Regions from separate parts of the Sporosarcina sp. FSL K6-5500 genome, predicted to be linked through region 3. Evidence: riboswitches for the same ligand, from Rfam matches in the RefSeq annotation. Region 3 holds a riboswitch; each other region holds the start of a gene.

Evidence for each region. Region 3 has a riboswitch for lysine ahead of dapA (4-hydroxy-tetrahydrodipicolinate synthase). Riboswitches for the same ligand answer to the same signal wherever they lie in the genome.
Region 1: it holds a riboswitch for lysine, as region 3 does, so the genes downstream of both, MKX62_RS16085 (aspartate kinase) here and dapA (4-hydroxy-tetrahydrodipicolinate synthase) in region 3, are expected to answer to the same signal.
Region 2: it holds a riboswitch for lysine, as region 3 does, so the genes downstream of both, MKX62_RS12825 (Na+/H+ antiporter NhaC family protein) here and dapA (4-hydroxy-tetrahydrodipicolinate synthase) in region 3, are expected to answer to the same signal.

What each region holds. Positions count from the first base shown of each region.
Region 1 covers NZ_JBBOTP010000001.1:3,357,553-3,363,723, reverse strand. The annotation lists gene sdhA (succinate dehydrogenase flavoprotein subunit) at 1-1,248, opposite strand, end outside; gene MKX62_RS16095 (succinate dehydrogenase cytochrome b558 subunit) at 1,369-1,977, opposite strand; gene MKX62_RS16090 (YslB family protein) at 2,215-2,631, shown strand; gene MKX62_RS16085 (aspartate kinase) at 3,142-4,359, opposite strand; lysine riboswitch at 4,451-4,630, opposite strand; gene uvrC (excinuclease ABC subunit UvrC) at 4,680-6,171, opposite strand, start outside.
Region 2 covers NZ_JBBOTP010000001.1:2,682,065-2,688,235, reverse strand. The annotation lists gene MKX62_RS12835 (branched-chain amino acid ABC transporter permease) at 1-324, opposite strand, end outside; gene MKX62_RS12830 (ABC transporter substrate-binding protein) at 458-1,651, opposite strand; gene MKX62_RS12825 (Na+/H+ antiporter NhaC family protein) at 2,051-3,622, opposite strand; lysine riboswitch at 3,766-3,947, opposite strand; gene yunB (sporulation protein YunB) at 4,003-4,764, opposite strand; gene MKX62_RS12815 (bifunctional metallophosphatase/5'-nucleotidase) at 4,806-6,171, opposite strand, start outside.
Region 3 covers NZ_JBBOTP010000001.1:2,317,931-2,324,101, reverse strand. The annotation lists gene istB (IS21-like element helper ATPase IstB) at 1-744, shown strand, start outside; gene MKX62_RS10905 (aminoglycoside phosphotransferase family protein) at 1,038-1,892, opposite strand; gene MKX62_RS10900 (alpha/beta fold hydrolase) at 2,046-2,999, opposite strand; gene MKX62_RS10895 (M48 family metallopeptidase) at 3,245-3,898, opposite strand; lysine riboswitch at 4,653-4,830, shown strand; gene dapA (4-hydroxy-tetrahydrodipicolinate synthase) at 4,953-5,837, shown strand; gene MKX62_RS10885 (DUF4256 domain-containing protein) at 5,943-6,171, opposite strand, start outside.

The DNA of each region.
Region 1 (6,171 bases), 1.0 Mb from region 3:
AGAACGTTTCAAACCTTTCATGTAATGAATAGCGTTCGGTCCTGCGACCATACCGCCGTAAATTGCTGAAAGGAGTGAGTTTGCGCCAAGACGGTTTGCACCGTGCTGTGAATAATCACATTCCCCCGCCGCGAATAGACCTGGAATACTTGTTTGCTGATTATAGTCAACCCATAGTCCGCCCATTGAATAGTGGACAGCCGGGAAGATTTTCATCGGTAATTTACGTGGATCGTCGCCTGTGAATTTCTCATAGATTTCGATGATTCCACCAAGCTTAATATCAAGCTCTTTTGGATCCTTATGGGAAAGGTCCAGATACACCATGTTTTCACCGTTGATACCAAGTTTTTGGTTAACACAAACGTCAAATATTTCACGTGTTGCGATATCACGCGGTACTAGGTTACCGTAATCCGGATACTTTTCTTCAAGGAAGTACCAAGGCTTGCCGTCTTTATAAGTCCAGACACGTCCACCTTCACCACGTGCCGATTCACTCATAAGACGCAGTTTATCGTCTCCTGGAATTGCTGTTGGGTGAATTTGGATAAATTCACCATTCGCGTAGTGTGCACCTTGCTGATAAACGATAGAAGCTGCAGAACCTGTATTGATGACAGAGTTTGTCGTTTTCCCGAAAATGATTCCAGGTCCACCTGTTGCCATAATGACTGCATCACCTTTAAAGGCTTGAATCTCCATCGTTTTCATGTTTTGCGCTTTAATACCGCGACAAACGCCTTCTTCATCAAGAATAACACCAAGGAATTCCCAGTGTTCGTATTTCGTCACAAGTCCAGCAACTTCATGACTTCGAACTTGCTCGTCTAATGCGTAAAGGAGCTGCTGTCCTGTCGTCGCACCAGCGAAAGCCGTACGGTGATGCATTGTACCTCCGAAACGTCGGAAATCCAACAATCCTTCTGGCGTACGGTTGAACATAACGCCCATCCGGTCCAATAGACTGATGATTCCTGGTGCTGCATCCGTCATTGCCTTAACTGGTGGTTGATTCGCAAGGAAGTCTCCGCCGTATACAGAGTCATCGAAATGAATGTCAGGTGAGTCGCCTTCCCCTTTTGTATTTACTGCACCATTAATGCCGCCTTGTGCACATACAGAGTGGGAACGTTTAACCGGAACAATGGAGAACAAGTCAACCGGCGTACCTTCTTCAGCGGCTTTGATAGTTGCCATCAGGCCGGCTAGTCCACCGCCGACGACAATCAATCTGCTTTTTGCCATTATTGTTTCACTCCTCAAATTATAGGTGATCTCGTAGTCATTTAGTTAAGTTGTTATTCAATTACGCCTCGGCGTAATTGCGTCCAAATTTGAATCAGCAGGGATTTCTGCTGATTCAAATTAAACAAATGCAAGTAGTGCTTGTATACCGATTACAGAAAGCACTAGGAATATTGCCATTGAGATATACGTAACGATGGTTTGTGAACGTGGAGATTGTGTAATTCCCCAGCTTACTAGGAATGACCAAACGCCGTTCGCCAAGTGGAATGTAGCTGCAAGGACACCTGCAATGTAGAACGCAAGCATGAATGGACTCGATAAGATGTCAGCCATCATATCGTAGTCCACATCAGCTCCCAATGCTTTTTGAACTCTTGTTTGGAAGATGTGCCATGCGATGAACACGACTAGGAATACTCCCGTAATTCGTTGTAGCATAAACATCCAGTTTCGGAAAGTCCCGTAACGCTTTACGTTATTTTTCGCTGTGAAAGCTATGTACACACCATAGAACGCATGGAACATAAGTGGGATGTAGATGATGAACCATTCAAGAAACAATACGAACGGTAAGTTACCCATGAAATTGGATGCAGTGTTGAATGCCTCTGGGCCGCGTGTGGCAAAATGGTTAATCACTAAGTGTTGGGCAACAAAAAGCCCCACTGGAATGATTCCGAGCAGTGAATGAAGACGACGCAAATAAAAATCTGATTCTCTCGACAAGTCTTTTACCCTCCTTTATTAACTGAGTCCTTCAGTGCGCCTCTGTCATCATTTCGACATGAAGCGACCGTTGACGACGTACCTCTTCGTGGTACAATATTATGACATAACCATTGTACTCCTCAGTTTTGAAGAGGTCAAGACGATGTGGGCTTTTCGACACGCCCGAATTTAATATATTATTATTCTCTTGGATTCACTAACGCTATCATTTAACCGAAAGGGTTGCATATTCGATTGGAAAATACTACATATGATTCACCAACCCGTTTTGGCTATGAAATTTTACGAGATCACGTGTTGCCAAGTATCCTCGGGAAACATGAAGATGAAATCCTCTATTGGGCCGGAAAAGAAGTAGCTCGAAAATTCCCGATTTTTGGTGTTGATGAACTTCCTGAGTTCTTTCAAGAAGCCGGATGGGGGCCCCTTCAACTCGAAAAGACGTTGAAAGACGAGGCTTTTTATTCTTTAAAAAATGATTTCGCTACAAATGCCCAAAACAGATCTTGCCAACTTGAAGCCGGTTTCATTGCACAACAGTACCAGAAATTTAGTGGATTGCTCACTGAGTGCTACGGAGAATTTAACGCAAAGGATGGTCTCATCCATTTCCAAGTCAAATGGGACTTAAAAACGAAAGTTGAGGCATGAAAAATAAGATGCATCCTTTAAATCGGGCGCATCTTCTTTTTCATACAACTAATATATATATGTTGAACTATTGATTCTATATGATCTCCAGCGAAGGCATCTCTATGCGCCGTGCGTTGTTCAGAGGTTTCTTTATGTCAACATATATAACTAAAAATAACCAGTAAATTACTGCTTATTTTCATGATGAAACACCCTATGTACAGTTTCCGTTGGGTTGCACCTCTCGCAGTTTTCTCGTTAATCGCATGAGGGGTTTTTGGGAACGAATGAATAAGCACTTTCCAATCCATAATAGAGCAGCCAAAGATGGAATTTTGGCTGCTGAATCCATCTATATAGCATTTCCTTTTTGATTTTAAGGAAGTGTCACTTTCTATATGGAATTGCACTGTAACTTGTATAGTCTTAACTAAAATTTACAAGGTAGGCTTTATTAAAAGTGATAGAGCGCCCTTTGTCTTCAGGCACTTGCAATAAAATGGTTAACAATAGACATAACAAATTATTTCAGTCGTTGTCTAACCCGAATTGTTTATGAAGCGCCGCTACCGCTATTTCCATATCCGATTCTGGAATAACTACGGATACCTTGATTTCAGACGTACTAACCATTTTCACAGGAACTGATGCACTACGGAGTATCTCAAACATTTGTGCAGCGACTCCTGGGTTGGATACCATTCCACTTCCAACGATTGAAACTTTCGCAAGACCCACTTCAAAGTCGGCTCTGTTGTAACCAAGGGCTTCTTTTTCTGTCTCCAAAACATTAATAGCTTCTGCAAAATCCTCTTTCTTAATGGAAAATGACACAGACGGCTGTACGCCTTCCATAATTGTCTGGACGATAATATCGACGTTAACATGGTGATCCGCAAGTGCAGTGAATATATTCGCAAGCGAGCCATTGTATGGAACGTCATACATAACTGTAATCCGAATAATATCTCTTTCAAAGGCGATGCCCCGAACAATTAAATTGTTTTCCAAATCAATTTCCTCCTTGATAATCGTTCCTTCACCTTCCATATGTGCAGGTCTGACCCGAAGCGGCATTTGATGGTTCTTGGCAAACTCCACCGCTCTTGGGTGAAGTACTCCTGCGCCTAAATTCGCGATTTCAAGCATTTCATCATATGATATTTCCTCAAGTTTCTTCGCTTGTCCAATTAATCTTGGATCTGTCGTAAATACCCCTTCAACGTCTGTGTAAATATCACAGATAGCTGCATCTATTGCAATCGCAATCGCCACAGCACTTGTATCAGATCCCCCGCGACCAAGTGTTGTCAACTCACCCGAGCTGTCAGCACCTTGAAAGCCGGTTATCACTGCAACAGCACCCGATTCAAGCGTCGATACAACCTTATCTGCATGGACTTGCTCGATTCGCGCATTGCCGTGAACTGACTCTGTCGTTACACCCGCTTGCCACCCTGTATATGAGCGAGCCTCCAAACCTTGTGCCGCAATTGCCATCGCTAAAAGGGATGCTGTTACTTGCTCACCTGTCGCAAGTAGCATATCAAGTTCGCGGCGGCCCGCTTTCGGATTAACTTCCACGGCGAGCTTTAGAAGATCATCCGTTGTTTTCCCCATTGCAGAGACGATAACCGCAACTTGATTCCCCCGACTTACTTCATCTTGTACAAGCTTTGCAGCGCGTGCAATCCTCTCGGGGTTCGCAACTGATGTGCCACCAAATTTCATTACAATTCGTTCCATAATTATTCCCTCCAATTTCCCCCTGAACGCAAAAACGGCCCTCATAAGTATGAGAGCCGGTCCGATTGGAGCGCTCGCCGAAGAGCCGCCCCGTTCAGATAGCTCTCCAGGTATTTTTATACCTGACAGACTTCCATTTATTCAATGGAAATCCAGCAGGACAATCGTGACAGCCGATTGGTCCGCTTCGGCGAATACTCCTTTCAATCCCGTTCATCAGGCTGCCGCCTTCCGGAGATTTACTATTGGTATCCGCACCTCTATCTTCACTACATATGCAATTTTTTAGTGAAAAAACTCAGTGCGTTCACTCTATCACATTACTTCTTTTCTCGCAATGCCTCTTCACGGAAATACGTTTCCACTGATTCCGCAACCACCTTCGGCAAGCCCGCTTGTTGCAGCTCTTCAACGGATGCTTCACGAATCTTTTTCATAGATTCAAAGTGTTTAAGTAATAATGTTTTCCGTTTCGGTCCGACGCCTGGTAATCCATCGAGCGCTGATGTCAATGAATTAGTTTCGCGCCGTTGCCTGTGGAAAGTAATTGCAAACCTGTGCACCTCGTCTTGAATTCGCTGTAACAAGTAAAACGCTTCACTCGTTCTCTTTAGCGGGATCATTTCAATCGGATTGCCATAGAGAAGTTGCGCCGTCTGGTGTTTATCGTCCTTCGCAAGTCCAGCAATTGGAATCGACAAGTTCAACTCATCTTCAATGATTTCCCTGGCCGCTTCCATATGACCTTTACCACCATCTATAACGATAAGGTCAGGTAATGGCAAATCATCCTTTAGCACACGGATATAACGCCGCCTTACAACTTCACGCATCGCCGCATAGTCATCGTGTGCTGCCGCAGTTTTCGTCTTATACTTTCGGTAGTCTTTACGGTTCGGTTTCCCATCAAGGAATGACACCATCGCAGAGACGGCATCTGAACCGTACATATGTGAATTATCAAATGCTTCAATACGGTACGGTATGGTGATATTCATCGCCTTGCCAAGTTCTTCACATGCGCCAATTGTACGAAGTTCTTGTCGTTCAATAAGTTGGAACTTTTCTTTCAATGATATCTCAGCATTCTTGATGGCTAGATGGACGAGATCTTTCTTTTTACCGCGCTGCGGAATGAAGACGTTGACATCTAGAAGTTGACGGACGATTTCACTATCCATTCCCTGAGGCAACAGGATTTCTTTCGGGATTAAATGTTGGGACTTACCGTAAAACTGCCCGATGAACGTTAGCAGTTCTTCTTCCGGTTCTTGATAAACCGGGAATAGCGATACATCCCGTTCAATTAGCTTTCCCTGACGGACGAAAAAGACTTGAACACACATCCATCCATTGTCCACAGCAAATCCGAAGACATCACGATCAGTGAAATCACTCATCGTCATCGCCTGTTTTTCCATAATCGCTTCAATATTAACAATCTGATCGCGGTATTCTTTCGCGCGCTCAAACTCCAAATTCTCCGCAGCTACAGCCATTTTTTCCGTCAATTCTTTTTTCACACTTTTATAGCCGCCATTCAAAAAGCGGGTAATATCATCAACCATTTCCTTGTACGTTTCCAATTCCACTTCATTGACACAAGGGGCGAGGCACTGGCCAAGATGGTAATACAAACAGACCCGATCAGGCATCGTATGACATTTTCGATAAGGATAGAGCCGGTCAAGCAACTTTTTCGTTTCACCGGCGGCAAAAGCATGAGGATACGGACCGAAGTATTTCCCTTTGTCTTTTTTCACTTGTCTCGTAATGATTAGTTTCGGATGACGCTCTGCCGTTAATTTTAAG
Region 2 (6,171 bases), 360 kb from region 3:
ACCATTTTGAATAAGAAGTGACACCCCAATTGCAGTAATCAACGCCGCGATTCTTGTCGCATTTCGTAATCTTTTGTAGGCTATTCGTTCGATAAGAACGCCAATAACTGCGCAGGAAGCCATTGATAATAGTAGGGCAGGGATGAATCCAAGACCCCAACCCGCGATGGAGTAATACCCAATAAATGCACCAATCATAAAGATTTCACCATGTGCGAAGTTTATGAGTTTGATAATTCCATAAACCATTGTATAGCCTAGTGCAATTAACGCATAAATACTGCCGAGTGAAATACCGTTTATTAGCTGTTGTAACCATTCCATTAACTTTTCACTCCTTTTCCAGCTTTAAAATAAGGCTTAAAAAAGGAATGAGGGGAGGACATCCTCCCTCCATTCCTACAGTTTTAACTTCATTCAGCAGAAGTTTACCACTTCTATTAGTTGCGTGATTGATTTAAGGATTAACTTTTGTATTGAAGACTTGTTCGCCGTCTTTGTATTCAAGAATAGTAGCCGATTTGACAGGGTGATGGTTTTCATCAACCGAATACAAGCCAGTTACAAGCTCAAGATCTTTTGTTTCAGCTAGAGCATCTTTAATCTTCACAGAATCTGGACCGCCTGCACGTTTAATAGCATCAGCTAATAGATAAACCGTGTCATAACCAAGGGCATTAAATGCGTCAGGTGATTTACTATATTTGTCATTGAACTTTTTGTTGAATTCTTGAATGATACCGTCTGGATCTTCAGATGAATAGTGATTTGTTGTAAATGTGTTATTCAATGCTTCTGCACCGGCAAGTTCAAGTAGAATTGGAGAATCCCAACCATCTGCTCCCATAAGTGGAACAGTGATACCCATTTCACGAGCCTGTTTAACAATCAATCCTACTTCTTCATAGTATCCAGGGATGAAAATGAATTCAGGATTTGCTGCTTTAATGCGTGTAAGAGTTGAACGGAAATCAGAATCTTTACCTACGTAAGATTCTTCAGCAACAATTTTACCACCTGCAGCTTCAAAATCTTTTTTGAACGATGATGCAAGACCTTTTGAATAATCGCTTGCATTATCAGAGAAAATCGCTACGTTTTTAACACCAAGATCATTCGCTGCAAAGTTTGCTGCAACCGTTCCTTGGAATGGGTCAATAAATGACGTACGGAATACGAATTCATTAACGTCCCCGTTATCTTTAACTGTTACGTTCGGGCTTGTCCCAGATGGGCTGATAAGTGGAGTTTTGTTGCCATTAGCGATTTCAGCCTGTGCAACAGTAGCACCACTTGTAGCTGCTCCGATGATTGCAATTACTTTATCCTGAGTGATCAATTTAAGCGCTGCACTCGTTGCTTCGGCAGGCTCAGACTTATTATCGACTTTGACAAGTTCAATTTCCTTGCCATCAATACCGCCTGCAGCGTTAATTTCTTCAACTGCAAGTTCAATTCCCGATAGTTCGGAAGTACCGTAAGAGGCAACAGCACCTGATAATTCAAGGTTGACTCCGATTTTAATCGTATCGCCGCCCTTAGATCCACCTGTGCTTCCTTCCTCAGCTTTGTCCCCTGCACCACACCCTGCCAACAATCCGACTGCTAGAGCGGAAGCGGCAAATACACTTGCAAACTTTTTCAATTTCATATAAAATCCCCCTTTTGATTGATACTTCCGACAATTTAAATCGAACTAGTACGACAAACGATTTAGCATTCCGAAAGATATCATTTTGTTTCCGCTTACATGCTTATTGTAAAACAAACTTTCTATTCGGTCTATAGAGAGTTTTCAGTTCTCATCTTTCGAAGTTTAATTTCTTCGAATAAGTCTAACAGTTAATAGAAAGATCAGTTATACAATATCATCCTTTCCTAATACTTTTAACTAATCATTGAATGGAAGTTCACCATTTTCTGATTACTTTAGTCTTAACGCCTAGTATATATACCTATCTGACTATTGTCAAAACATTTTTTTGTTAGAAAACTATTTTAAACATAATAAAGAAGCGGTAAAAAGTTCACCGCTTCCAATCATTTACTATTATAAAGACAGCTGTGTTGCCTCTTTTTTAGCTTTCATCGTCCAAACAGAAAACAATACTACAAGAATAACAATAACACCAACTAGACCTATCCATATGGAGCCTGTGATACCTAAGATGATATAGCCCATTGTGGCCACCAATGCACAGATTAATGCATAAGGAAACTGTGTCGCAACGTGATCTATATGGTTACAGCCTGCACCTGTAGAAGATAGAATCGTTGTGTCAGAAATCGGTGAAGCATGATCGCCGAAAACTGCTCCCGCAAGTACTGCTGCAAGTGCTGGCAGTAACATTTCCGGTGCCGCGTCAATCATTATGGTGCCTGCAATCGGCATAAGAATACCAAATGACCCCCATGAGCTACCTGTCGAAAAGGCCATAATACAAGCAAGGATAAACATGATGACCGGCAGGAATGAAACCGATATATTCGATTTCAACACAAGCTCTGATAAATATAAGCCTGTTTCCAATTTTCCTATCAGGAATGATAATGACCACGCAAAAATAAGAATCAGCACAGGTGGCATCATTGCTTTCAATCCATTTATAAAGGCACTGCCAATAAGAGAATAGCTTGCCGTTTCATTATTTTTCATCTGTTGCATATATAATACTACCGCTATTAGCGTGGCGATAATTCCACCCGACAGTAATGCAAGAGAGACATCCGTATTTTCAAAAATTGACAAAAGGTTCATTGATCCGCCGGCTAAATAACCTGTCCAAATCATAACCGCAAATGTCACTGCAACAAGTGTGACGATTGGTGCGACTAAATCCCGAACGCGGCCATGTGCGTGTACTGGGAAGTCTTCTTTTAACTGACCTGGAATTGTTTTAGCAGGATCAAATAATTGACCTGTTTCTGTAGCAAGTTGTTCATGTCTCTTCATTTCGAATAGATCGAAATTGGTCCACGCAAGGAAAAACACCATTGCAAGTGTTGCAATAACGTAAAAATTCATAGGCGCCATCATAATGAAGGCAGATAGTGGTGAATAGCTAATCGCTGCAGCACCACCAAATATAAGTGCAAGTTGGCCTATTAAAAAGGCACCCCAACTTGAAATTGGTGAAATGACACAAATCGGTGCTGAGGTTGAATCGATAAAATAAGCTAGTTTTGCTCTTGAAACTCGATGCTGATCTGTAATCGGACGAGCAATTTGGCCAACTGCCAATGCATTGAAATAGTCATCCACAAAAATAGCTATACCGAGAAATACTGTGAGCAGTTTTGCACCACGTTTTGTTTTGATGTGCCGCACTGCCCATTCTGCAAATGCCCTGCTTCCACCGGATAAACTAACAAATGCAGTGATAACCCCTAATAGAAGGATGAAAAGGATAATGTAAATGTTCCCTGTATTCAGTCCACCATCCCAAAATGTAGCCTTAACTGACTCCCATAAATTTTTTAATGATTCAACAGGTCCGAACGACGCCGCCAGCAGAGCACCTGAGACTATTCCTGCTCCGAGCGACAACAGCACCCGTTTAGTTGCAAACACCATAATAATTGCGATTAGTGGTGGTAAAATTGATACCCATGTTCCTATCATCTACTATTCCTCCATTTAGTCGGGTTGAGGCCCTGTATAGGGGGAATAAAAAAACGGCTACTAATTACACTCAGCAGAGTGCATCAGGAGCCGGCTTTATCTACGTTTCGTTTGTTGGATAACTAATACTGCTTATCTAACTCACGACTTGTAGCTCATCATACATGTTCAAAAATGTATGACAGTGTTATCCCTATTCGGAATAACCCCAGCCTGATAGATCCCGACGATCTTACCAAACTTCGGCAAAGCTTCCTTTTACACACGGTCATCGGTGTCAATCTCGCGTGTGTGACTAATAAGCAATGCAGCCTCTACCCAATCGATATTTCAATCCTCTACTAGCCTATCAGTTATCCACACCATTTTCAAGTCCCTTTTCATTCCTCTATCGCGGGAGGGGCTGGAACTTCGACCGATGGCGGATCCCCACCACCAGTCGTATAGATTTGAGGTACTGTTGATTGAATTAGTCCCATAGCTACCGGAATCTTCTGTGTCACTACACTTTGCTTTGTTGCAAGTGGGACAATGATTTGGACATTTACTGTTAATAATATATTCACTTCAACAACGGCATTGTTAATACCAAATTCACTAATTTTTGTATCTATAGTCGCTTGTACTTGACCTATGACATGAAAACGAATCGGTATTTTAGGCCCTAAGTTCCCTAGTAGTGGAATATTTGCCGCTTGAGCAAGAGGGACAAAAAAGACAATTCCCTCTTCACGTTTCATTGCTTGCGAATCAAATTCTATCTCATCTGTTGGTAATAAAGCTAGATTGCCCGCTTCAGCCTGTTGAAGATGGGACTCGACAAGACCATGTGTCTCCGCTAATACTCTGTTGATGATTTCAGTGTTGAATTTCACCATCCCTTTAGAATCGTTCGGGACGTTTACAATGATATCATTGACATCAAGTACATTGGCAGTCCTGGAATTGATGGCTTTATTGATAACATGGGCCGCGATTTTTTCTGTCTGTACCTCTGCATATTGAATATAAATTGGGGCAAGCCTTGCATTAATAATGTAAATAAAAAGGGCAATTGCGATAAGAATTGCAGGAATAAGAAGGGGTAACAATTTGCGTTTTTTCTTCCTGGATTTTCTAGTAACTTGGCCGTGAAATCTCAAGACGACTCCTCCTACTATACGTTATGCAGGAAGGTAGTCGTTCATTCTTTAATTAGTGTGGTTCCGTACCAACCAAGCACATCCCTGATTAATTCAGGCATATAGTACTCTATTTCTGCATGTTTAAGCGATGGAAAGAAAAAACCGAAAGTAAACATATCCAGTGTTGCAAGTGTATATTTTTGACCTGATACAACCTCCCGATTGCCCGCAAAAAGCTGATCATTTCTATTTTTATAAAGTCTTTCATGAATCATCGCACCCATTAACGAGCCACGGAAACCAAGTCCTTTGATTTCAATTTGCGGCCACTCTTTCGTTAATGACAGCTCATAGACTTCTTTCAATTCTGATCCATCGAGTGTAATGAGACATAAATTGATTGGATGAGGTAGAAGTGAATGTAAATCCTCTTTTGTCACCCACCCCTTTTCGAGACTACCTAGAAATATTCCTGCGTTAAACATGGCACAATCCGATTGAGAATACGCAATGAGCGCTCTACCAAAGAAAGAGGACAGCGAACTAACATCAAATAGATTTTGAGATAAGTGAGAAGGATTATAAAAAACTTGTTCCTCCATTGCCTGCTTTCCTATTTTGATTAGATCATTTACTTTTTCAATATCTTTTTCATTGCTTTCAATCGAATCTGTCCTGACAAGTTCCGCATCCATTTGTAAAAGTTCTTTAGCATCCGTGTTAAATTTCACGGTTACATGACCAACATACTCACCGTATTTACCTGTTGCAGCCAAAAGTGTATTACCAATCAATTTGCCGTCATGAAATAGATGATGCGTATGCGCGCCTAAAATGACATCGATTTCTGAACATTCTTCTGCAAGCTTTTCATCTTCATGGATTCCCATATGTGATAGACAAACAATTACATCCGTCTCAGCAGCAATGCTTTCAGCAACAAGCTTTAAATTTTGGCGAGGCGCCGTCACTTGCCAGCCGAGCTTCAAATAGAAGGCTTTATATTCTGCAGTAGCTCCTATAACACCAATTCTTGTCCCTTGCTCAGTAACGTAGATTCTATAAGGTAACAACCATTTTGGACGACTACCATCTTCTTCGTATAAATTACTTAGAATGACATCGAACTTGGCATCCTTATAAAGAGTAGATAAAGCCTCTTTCGACATGGTAATTCCTTCGTTGTTGCCGATTGTTACCGCATCATAGCCTGCTTCATTCAACAATCGGATGTTTCCTTGACCTTTCGTCCCTTCCGTAAATGGATGAGAACGATCAACGTGATCTCCGATGTCAAAATGATAACAAGCATCTCCTTCTATTAAATGCTCGCGCTTTTTGTCACAAAGAAGCCTACTAATTTGCGGCCAGCTTTCAAAATGACTGTGGATATCATTTGTATGATAGAAATGAATTGTTTCAACC
Region 3 (6,171 bases):
AAATGTAGAACCCTGAGACTCGCTGAAACCGCAAAAGAGCTTCCCGCTCTTTTGCGTAATGCAGAATCGGGCAGTTGGACTTATCACGAGTTTATTAATGAACTCCTTACCCATGAAATGGTGTGCAGAGAAAAAAAGACCATTCATCGACTAATGCAATGGGCAGACTTTCCCTATCCAAAAACACTGGCAGATTATCGACTGGAAGAACAAAATGCGATTGGCGATAGACAGTTTAAATTATTAAAAGATTTAAATTGGATTGAAGAGATGTTTACCCTAATTCTAATGGGCCCACCTGGGACAGGCAAAACACATTTGTCCGTAGGACTAGGCACTTTGGCTATTGAACATGGATATCAAGTGACCTTCGTTTCAATGGGAGAACTAATATATATTTTAAAAAGCCGTGATTACGTTAGTAAATCAAAGACACGCTATAAACGTATTACAACATCAGATTTAATAATTATTGATGATGTTATGTATATGACTGTAGATCCAAAGGAAGCAAGCCTGTTTTTCCAGTTTATATATGACATGTATGATAAAACCGCATTTATATTAACTTCGAATAAGGGTCCAAATGAATGGGGTAAATTTTTAGGAGATACCTCACTGACAACCGCTATATTGGATCGCCTTCTACATCGAAGTGAGGTGATTTCCTTCGGAGAAGACGAAGAAAGTATGCGTATGAAGTACAGAAAGACTTTGTTTCCCGAAGTAAGTGCTCAAACTTAATTGTGGAAAATTGATCAAACTTAATTTGTGAAAACTGCTCAATTCTACTTGACGGTTACAATACCCAATAAACCTTTACCCCAGTTATAGTAAAGAGATTATTTTTAATGGGTTTGATTCCTTATTAATCTATAATTAAATCTCCAACCATGTAACGCATTCAACGTGCGCTGGGTGCTGACGGTAGAATAAATTAAGATGTAACTGTATTCATTTCTAGAGCTACATATCTAAATTGACATTCGTTGCGTATGACATAATAAAAGGAAGGAGAAATAATCATCCCCTTCCTTTTATATAGTAAACTCAAATTCTTTTAAAGAAGGATTATTTGTCACTAAACCTTTTACTCTTTCTATTGTATTAGAATCTTTGGGTACCCCACCACTTCTATTAAGCACGAGCCACCTGAGTTCAAAAACTTCAAGTTCCTTCTGCTGAATATCCTTTTCTAAAAGATAAGCAGAACGAAACACATAAGCATATCGCTCTGAGACATATATTTTCAGTAAAGTAAGTGACCACGCAAAATCATATCTCGGGTCCCCTAATTGCCCATTCGTCCAATCGATTACAGTATACTGGTCATTTTCCTCCATAATGTTATTCACATGAAAATCGCCATGAATAATATGTTCTTGCTTTATTTGGGTTGTTTGTACAAGAGAAATCAATGCTTTATATATGTCAGAGTGTTCTCTTACTCCAGGAAAAAAGTAGTCAATGAAATCGTACTTTGGAAGTTTTATATTTCCAATCTCTTTAACGGGAATTTGATGTATTTTTGATAAGATGTTTGCAATCTTTGTCATTTTCTTTTCGTTTGCTTTAAGCACAGGTATTCCGTCAAATGTTGTTAACAACACCTTATCTCCGTTTAGATTTATCCCCCAGCCTAATGGTTTAGAGACTGATAATCCTCGTTCCAATAGGACATTCAATAATCGATATTGAAAACTAATATCGGGTTTGGAACTCTTACTCCACACTTTCAATACAAAGCTATCTTTACCTGAACATATCTTCATGACTTCAGCTTCAAATCCATGTTCCATTGGGTGCATGGTTAAGGTGTCTCCTTGAATTAATAGATCATCTATAACTTCATTTTGTTCTACCCAATCCACGATACCTGAAGGGTTTCCCAATAATATTCCATCTCCTTAGTGAAAGATACAAACTGCCCAAACAACTCGAAATACCTTTTTACATTTTCACAAGCACTATATTTCAATTTACTACATCTTTTTTCTCCTATTCACAACTACGTGACACCAGTCAATAACGCGATTAAATATCCCTTAGCACAACAAAGATATATTGTCATCTAACTGTTTTACAGCTCTGCTTATAGTATCTATAACTAATTCTGGGTTTTCTAAATGTATTGAATGATTGTTGTTAGTTTTAATTTGCACAGTATTATTTGTCAAATTACTAAGAAGTTTTTGTTGGTTAATCCAAATTGGGTCTATATTATTAGAACTTAAAATTGTTACGGATAAGTTTAAATTCAGTGGTTCGGACTTTTTAAGTTGCATAGCAGATTTTTCGCTATATAGAAATTCCTTAAAAACAGCTTCATAAGATTTTGAACGGTATCCTATATACTTAATATACTTCTGATATGGTTCTGGAAGTTGTTTTCTTCCAACAGGAAGTTTTAATAGTTTCGGAAGCCCTAAACCACTGGTGAGATAACCGAACTTGAATAACTTGAGATTTTTCTTATGCATTTTCCTTCGAACAGTGTCCCATTCAGCACTCAAATATCTATTTTCATGAACAGAATCAATTAAGATTAAAGATGCTACCTTATTTGGATATTTACTAGCAAATAATCGCATATTTAAACCCCCAAAGGAATGTCCTACTAAGATATATGGTGGATTTATTTGAAGTTTCTCTAAAATCTCCGATAAATCACTAACAACATCTTCGCTTGTGTATGCTTTCTCTATTGCAGTGCTCCAACCATATCCTGCTCTATCAAATGAGATTACCCTACAAAACTTAGACAATTGAGGCTGAATATAATACCAATCAATTGAACAGCAACTTAACCCCGCGTCTAATATTACAGTACATTTAGTCTCTTCACATTCAGAAACAACAGTATGAACTACCCTATCTTTTATATTTACTAAATCACCTATTTCTCTTACCCTATTCTTCTTATCAAAATACATGTTTGCCATTACAAACGGAAAACCTACTATCTCTAATGTGGTCTTAATGATTTTTTCAGTTTTCATGTCTTCCCACCTTCCCATACAAGGTAAATAATACCATAAACTAATTTAAATTCGCAGAAAACAATGCGAATTTGATAAATTGGTTAAAATCCCCTGGATCCGTTCACCTCTTCCAATTTAACCAAATTGAAGTAAGTTGTGACCTCAACCATCGGGGAACTACAAGTAAAACATCACCAAGAACAATAGAGAATACGTTTTCGAACACAAAAAAACGATCACATTTCGAAATGTGATCGTTTTTATTAAAGTGACATTGAATACCCATGCCTCGCCAAATACTCTTCCTTCTCTTTATAATCCGGCATAATACTTCCGACACGTCTCCAAAATGAGCGATCATGATTCATATGAAGTATATGACAAAGTTCATGGATTATCACATAATCGATGACTTCAACCGGAGCCATAGCTAGACGATAATTAAAAGTTAGCTTTTTATCCGAACTACAACTACCCCACTTGGCTTTAGACTCTACTATTTCGATGATTTTAGGCTTTACTTTTAGTTGTTTTTGATATATTTTTATCCGTTCTTCTATAATCGACCTACAGCTGGCGATATAGAACTTCTTGAGATTTCTTTTAAGTACCTCTTCATTTAACTCACTACTATCTATTAACTCATGAAGAAAACGGTCTTTCCCAAGGTATAAAAACTTCCCTTGAGCGTGATACTCTCTTGCCTTAGGGGCTTCTCGAGCTACTTCAATTTCATGTATTTTCTCTAGTATCCTTTTCCCTTTGCTCTCAATGGCACTGACAATCATTTCTTTACTTGTGTCATTTGGAGCTTTAACAGTTATGAAACCAAACGAATCTATCTGAATCGCTAGCTTCTTCCTATTTCCATACTGAACATTAAATTCTATAATTTCATTTTCAATTTCAACTTTCATAACTAACATCACCTTTATACATTTATTCCTAACTCTTGTTTATTAACTAATCCGCTGTTTTCTTTCTATTCTTAGCCACAATCCATCGATTCGCTTCCTGATACATTCATCTTAGTGTGTATTAACCATTCTGGCAACAAACGCTACGTGTACAACTACTTTTTGGGACGAAAGAACAGCGGTTCTTCTTATCTGGATATAATCCGCCAAAGATACAATTTTGGCGGCTGAAACTTTCTTTATGATTTTCTCTTTTTTAATAGTAAAGAAGTGTCACTTTCTATTAGGCATCACATGATTAGATGCATAGTCTTTCTTAAAAGTAAGCAAGAAGCACATTATACAACGTTCAAGAGTGCCCGAAATTGTATCTTCGGGCACTTACACTCTCTATAGAAAGTCATCTATTCATTTCTTCCAAAACAGCTGCATTTTCCACTTGAACAATGCAGGAACGCGACAGGCTACTATCCACAACAGGATTACTAAAAAATGTATGGCTAGTACCCCTCAGTAAATCTGTCATGAATAGTTAGCCGGAAATAGTCCAGTGAAAATGAAGGTCATCAAGCCCTTCTCACTAGTATTTTATTCAAATAAATGGGTCATCAACAGACGAAATAACATTTAAAAGAATATCAAGTCCCCATTAAATTCAGAACCTTTCTAGAACTCGGCACCTTTCCCTTGCAATTGCGTTAGAATAGAGGTAAGGTTTGTCTAATTAGAAATTCACTTATTTCAAAAATTTTGAAGTAAGGATAGAGGCGCAAAGACCATCAGTACACACGTGGAGGATGATGAGATCCTGTGACATTTGTGGAAAGGGGAATTTGCCGAAGTGGAGAGAATCTCATTTTCTTGAAGCTGGTTCTGTGTTGAATAAACACAGAATTGTCATATAGGAAACTATATGGAGGGCTATCTTATGCAAAGAAATAATTTATTATTTCTACTGCAACAACGAGCCCTTGTTGTTGCTTTTTTGCGTTCATTCACTAACTGCCCTTCTTCCTCTATTTTTTTAAAATAAATTATAGGATGTGGAGAAATAATGAATTTCGGACAAGTATTAACTGCTATGGTGACTCCTTTTGATGAAAATGGTGAAATTGATTTTCAAGCTACAAAAAACTTAATTAATTATTTAATTGCTAATGGAACAGATGGCTTAGTGGTATCTGGTACAACAGGAGAGTCTCCGACGTTAACAGAAGAAGAAAAGGTCAAATTATTTAAGTTTGCAGTGGACGTTGTGAATGGCAGAATTCCGGTGATTGCTGGTACAGGCTCGAACAACACAAAAGGATCAATTGAACTAACAATACTTGCAGAAGATGTAGGTGTCGATGGTATTATGCTCGTTGCGCCATACTATAACAACCCATCTCAAGAAGGATTATATCAACACTTTAAGACAATTTCGGAGGTCACATCTTTACCGATTATACTTTATAATGTTCCCGGACGCAGTGTTGTCAACATATCTGCTGAAACAGTCATTCGCCTTTCAAAAATACCTAATATCGTTTCTATTAAAGAGGCAAGCGGTGATTTAGATGCGATGGTCGAAATTATTACTCATACACCTGAAGATTTTTCATTGTATAGCGGTGATGATGGTTTAACAATTCCAGTGTTATCAATTGGTGGAACAGGTGTTATTTCTGTAGCATCCCATGTTATAGGAAATGAAATGCAAACGATGATTGAACATTTCAAAAGCGGCAATATTCAAGAGGCAGCTAAGGTTCATCGTAGACTACTACCAATAATGAAAGCACTTTTTGCTGCTCCAAATCCATCACCTGTAAAAGCAGCTTTGAATTTAAAAGGAATCCCTGTCGGTGGTGTCCGCTTACCTATGATTCCTTTAAGCGATGAACAACTAAGTTCACTACAACGAGCACTAGATATCCATGAAAAAGTAACTTCTTAATAAACCATTGTGACAGGTACCAGGTTCTAAAACAATTCACAAATCAATAAGAACCTGGCACCCATCACTCTATCTCATCGTCTATAAGCTTAGTGGGTGCGAAATTTAGACCCTCAGCGAGCCACGGAACCCCCTGGCAGCATAGTAGGATTCTGCTCCATTGTGATACACAAAGACAGTGTCGTAGCGCCAATCACAAAAGATAGCCCCTCCGAGTTTTCTAATATTGGCAGGTGTTTGCACCCAGCTCGATGTTTTCATATCGAACTTTCCAAGTTCCTGCAACTCCCGGTATTGTTCTTCCGTTAAAAGCTCAATGCCCATGTCGGAAGCC